2 regions of the Rothia sp. 27098_8_29 genome follow, and region 1 is predicted to be linked to the other one. Evidence: predicted binding sites of a transcription regulator. Region 1 holds the regulator's gene; the other holds the start of a gene.
What was found. Region 1 encodes HspR, which represses chaperone genes until heat shock. Its sites were predicted from a motif close to AAGTTGAGTCNNNNNGACTCAACTT; they were not measured.

Region 1 (2,204 bases):
ATGGGGTTTATTGCGCCGTCTGATAGAAGAGAAGGCTACTGAACGTCATCGCATGGTGGTCTTTGCTGACCGATTTGCCCCCACGTCCCAGCTGTGTTCTGTGTGCGGCGAGCCGGGCGGTAGAAAGCCGCTGAATATCCGTGAATGGGCATGTGCCAAGTGTGGTACGTGCTTGGACCGGGATACGAATGCGTGTGTGAATATTATGCTCGCCGCAGGGCTTGCGGAGAGTCTAAACGAACAGAAGAGGGACGTAAGACGCCTGCTTGCGGGCGCTGTTACTGTTGACGCTGTTAACCCACCGAGAGCCGCACACCTATAGGGTGTGCGGCTGGCAGGAATCCTCTTTGCTCGCAAGGAGGAGGAAGTCAACCTCCCTCGCGGCGTATGACACAAAGACGCACAAGCCTATATGGATGGCTGACTAGCGCAGATGAGCTAAAACAGCCGAGCCGTTATCCTAGTGTAGCTGGTTAGCGCGAATATACGTTAAGGAGGTGAGGCTCCCCGATCATTCGGGGAGCCTCACCTCCTTGTGTGTGGGTCTGAGTGCATGCGGGCGGGGGTCTACCCTCCCTCTCGCGGCGTATACACAAAGACGCACAAGCCTATATGGGTGGCCGACTAGCGCAAATGAGCTAAAACAGCCGAACCGTTTATCCCAGTGTAGCGGGTTTAGCCGGTTTAGCGCTGCGGTTTCGCATCATCCGCCGTAGCCGGCTGGCGATGCTGACGATACAACACCACAGCCGAAGAACGCTGACGAGGCGCCGGGCGGGTACCGCGAGCAATATGCACCACATCGCCACTGGTACCGGCAGCGAACACGCGCTCCGCCATGCCCAACTTCACCTTCGCGTCCTCAACCTGACGCTGCAACGCCGCAATCTGCTCCTGCTGCTCCTCCACGAGGGATTCCAGCTCAATAATGCGGCGAATACCCTCCAGGGAGACGCCCTCCTGCGAGAGCTGCTGAATCTGCTGCAGACGGTTAACGTCACGTTGCGAATAGCGGCGCGCTTTGCCGGGCGCACGCGAAGGCTGGACCAGGCCGATGCGGTCGTACTGGCGCAGGGTCTGCGGGTGCATGCCCGCCAGCTCAGCCGCCACAGAAATCACGAAAACCGGCAGGTCCACGCTGTGCAACGGCTTGCCGCTACGGGACTTAGATGATGATTCTCGAGATGCCATGGTTTACTTCGCCTTCTTCAACAGATCCTTACGCGGGTTCTCCTGCGGTGCCAGTTTTACGAACTTATCGAATGCTTCCTGCGCCTCTGCGCTCAGCTCGGTGGGCAGTACAATCTCCGGGATGACCAGCAGGTCGCCGTCGCCGCCCTTAGCCTTGAAGCCGCGGCCCTTGGCGCGCAGTCGGCGGCCAACCTGGCCGGGTGCCAGGCGCAGCTTCACGGTGGATGCGTCGGGCAGGGGCACCTCGATCACTGCGCCGTCGACGGCCTCAGCGAGGGTGACGGGCGCGCGCATAATCAGGTTGTTACCCTCGCGCGAGTACACGGAGTCATCGGAGACGCGCACGGTGACCTTCAGATCACCGCCACGCAGGCCCTTGCCGCGCAGGCGGACCTTCTGGCCGTCCTTAATGCCTGCGGGGATGCGTGCCTCGGTGTGGGAGCCGTCCGGCAGGAACACGGTCACGGTTGCGCCGGTGTATGCCTGGGCGAGGCTGACGCGGGTGCTAGTGGTGCTTTCTTCGGGGGCTGCGTGCTGTGCACCGCCGAAGCCGCCACCCATGCCGCCGAAGTCGGCGCTGGTGAAGCCTGCGGAGCGTCGGGAACCGCCAGCGCTACCGCCGAAGAGGCCACCGAGCAGGTCGTCAATGTTGATGCCTGCGCCGCCGTTGCTGAAGCCGCCGAATGCGTCCGCGCCGGGGTAGCCGGTGTAGCTGCCACCGCCAAAGCCACCTCCGCCGAAGCCGCCCATACCAGATGCGCCGTAGCGGCGGATCTGGTCGTACTCTTCGCGCTGCTTCTTATCGGAGAGCACGTCGTATGCTTCCGAGATTTCCTTGAACTTCTTCTCTGCTGCGGCGTCGCCGGGGTTCAGGTCCGGGTGGTACTTGCGGGAGAGCTTGCGGTACGCCTTCTTGATGTCGCTTTCGCTTGCGTCTTCGCTGACACCCAGTGCCTTATAAAAGTCGTCGGTTAGCCAGTTTTCACTTGCCATGTTGTGTTTCTCCTTCTGCG
Region 2 (2,204 bases), on a different contig from region 1:
AACCAGCGCGGAGTCAGCGATCTGCACCTTGTGGTGTGCCTCGTAGCGTTCCTTCAAGCCACGCAGAATACCGATGGTGTCATCTACGCTGGGCTCGCCCACGTACACCTGCTGGAAGCGGCGCTCCAGTGCGGGGTCCTTCTCGATGTTCTCGCGGTACTCGTCCAGGGTGGTTGCACCGATCAGGCGCAGCTCACCACGGGCAAGCATGGGCTTGAGCATGTTGCCTGCGTCCATGGAGCCTTCGGATGCGCCGGCACCGACGACGGTGTGAATCTCATCGATGAAGGTCACGATCTGACCTTCGGACTTCTTGATTTCCTCGAGGACTGCCTTCAGGCGCTCCTCGAACTCACCGCGGTACTTTGCGCCTGCGACCATGGAGCCCAGGTCCAGGCTGATGAGGGTCTTGCCGCGCAGGGATTCGGGCACGTCGCCAGAAACCATGCGCTGTGCCAGGCCTTCCACGACGGCGGTCTTACCGACGCCGGGCTCACCAATCAGGACGGGGTTGTTCTTGGTTCGGCGGGAAAGCACCTGCACGACGCGGCGAATCTCAGAGTCACGGCCGATGACCGGGTCGAGCTTGCCCGCGCGGGCAATGGCGGTCAGGTCGGTGCCGTACTTTTCGAGCGCCTGGAAGGTGCCTTCGGGGTCGGGGGTGTCCACGGTGCGGTCTCCTCGGACGTTGGGGATGGTCTGTGCGATGAGCTCTGCGGTAGCGCCGAGCTTGTGCATTGCTTCAGCGGTGCTATCGGTTCCGCTGGCAATGCCGAGCAGAATCATTTCGGTAGAAACGTAGGTATCTCCGAAGCCCTGGGCACGGGTCTGTGCCGCCTGCAGAGCAGAGAGCGCTGCACGGCTAAGGGAAGCATTCTGCACGGAGGCACCGGATGCCTTCGGCAGCTTCTTGATTTCAGCGGATGCCGCCTCGGAGATAGCGTCCACATCCAGGCCTGCAGCCTTGAGGACTGCTACGGCGACGCCTTCGCGCTGGTCCATGAGGGCTTTGAGGATGTGCGCGGTTTCAATAGTGGGGTTACCGGCGGTTTGAGCATTAGTATTTGCCGCCGAGATAACTTCTTGACTCTTGGTCGTGAACTTGTTGTCCATGATGTTCCTTTCGCATTTCGAGGGGCTTATCCTATGCGCCCCTGCATTACATAACTTGAGTCTACTCGACTCAATTATGTTTCGCAAGCCTCCTGCAAAAAAATTTTCATATTTTTCACCCCACCTCACCCCACCTCACACCCCTGACCCCCAAACAAAAGCCCCGGACAAAAGCCCCAGTCAAAACCGCATTGTTATACTGACCGGACTGGGTACTTGCGAGGCTGGGTGCTTGCGGGCTCCCACAACAATCACAGTCACGAATGGGGACCCACATGAAAATACTGGTTCTAGGTGCAACCGGCCGCACCGGCTACCTCTTCACCCGCAAAGCCCTAGAGGAGGGGCACACCGTCACCGCCTACGTGCGCAACCCCGATAGGGCACAAGCGCTTTTGGGGGCGCACCAAAATCTCACTATCATTCCGGGGACCCTGAACGATGCCGAACAGCTCGCCGCAGCATCCTCCGGGCAGGACGTCATGGTGAGCGTCCTGGGGCAGAAAGCCACGGTGCGAGAGTTTCTCTCCTCCACGTTCATGCAGGAGCGTCTGCCCCTCATCATGGAGGCGGTCACGGGCGCAGGCGTAAAGCATTGCGTTCTGATGAGTGCCTACGGTGTCGGCAATACGGTACGGACCGCGTCCCTCCCCATGCGCCTGGTGTGCAAGGTCATCATGCGCGGCATTTTCACCGACAAGGTTAAGGCGGACGCCCTGGTTGCCGAATATCAGCCATATATTTCGCGTGCTCATCCGGGCAGGCTGACCGATAAGCCCGGTAAGGGCGGGGTGAAGGTATTTGACATGGCGAGCGTCGAGCGAACTCCGGGCATCCCCACGATTGCCCGTGAAGACGTTGCCGATGCACTGCTCACTATCGCCAAGAACCCTCAGAATGCGGGCACAGATTTTTTGGTGACGATTGGGGACGTTGCCCTACACTCGCCCCAGAAATAAACCGGTAGGCTTAATGACATGACGACTACGAACACCTTCCCCGCCGCCATTCTCTTCGACCACGACGGAACCCTCGTCGATACTGAACCCGTATGGGCTGCCGCAAAGGTTGCTCTCACCGCAGAATTTGGC

Region 2: a site for HspR is predicted at 1,166-1,190, ahead of clpB (ATP-dependent chaperone ClpB). Genes of this name have one in related genera too.

What each region holds. Positions count from the first base shown of each region.
Region 1 is NZ_JAPWAI010000003.1:32,600-34,803, reverse strand. Features, by position in the region: gene O3649_RS06090 (RNA-guided endonuclease TnpB family protein) at 1-322, shown strand, start outside; gene O3649_RS06085 (heat shock protein transcriptional repressor HspR) at 685-1,191, opposite strand; gene O3649_RS06080 (DnaJ domain-containing protein) at 1,195-2,184, opposite strand.
Region 2 is NZ_JAPWAI010000001.1:9,418-11,621, reverse strand. Features, by position in the region: gene clpB (ATP-dependent chaperone ClpB) at 1-1,113, opposite strand, end outside; gene O3649_RS00040 (NAD(P)-dependent oxidoreductase) at 1,389-2,072, shown strand; gene O3649_RS00035 (HAD family phosphatase) at 2,091-2,204, shown strand, end outside.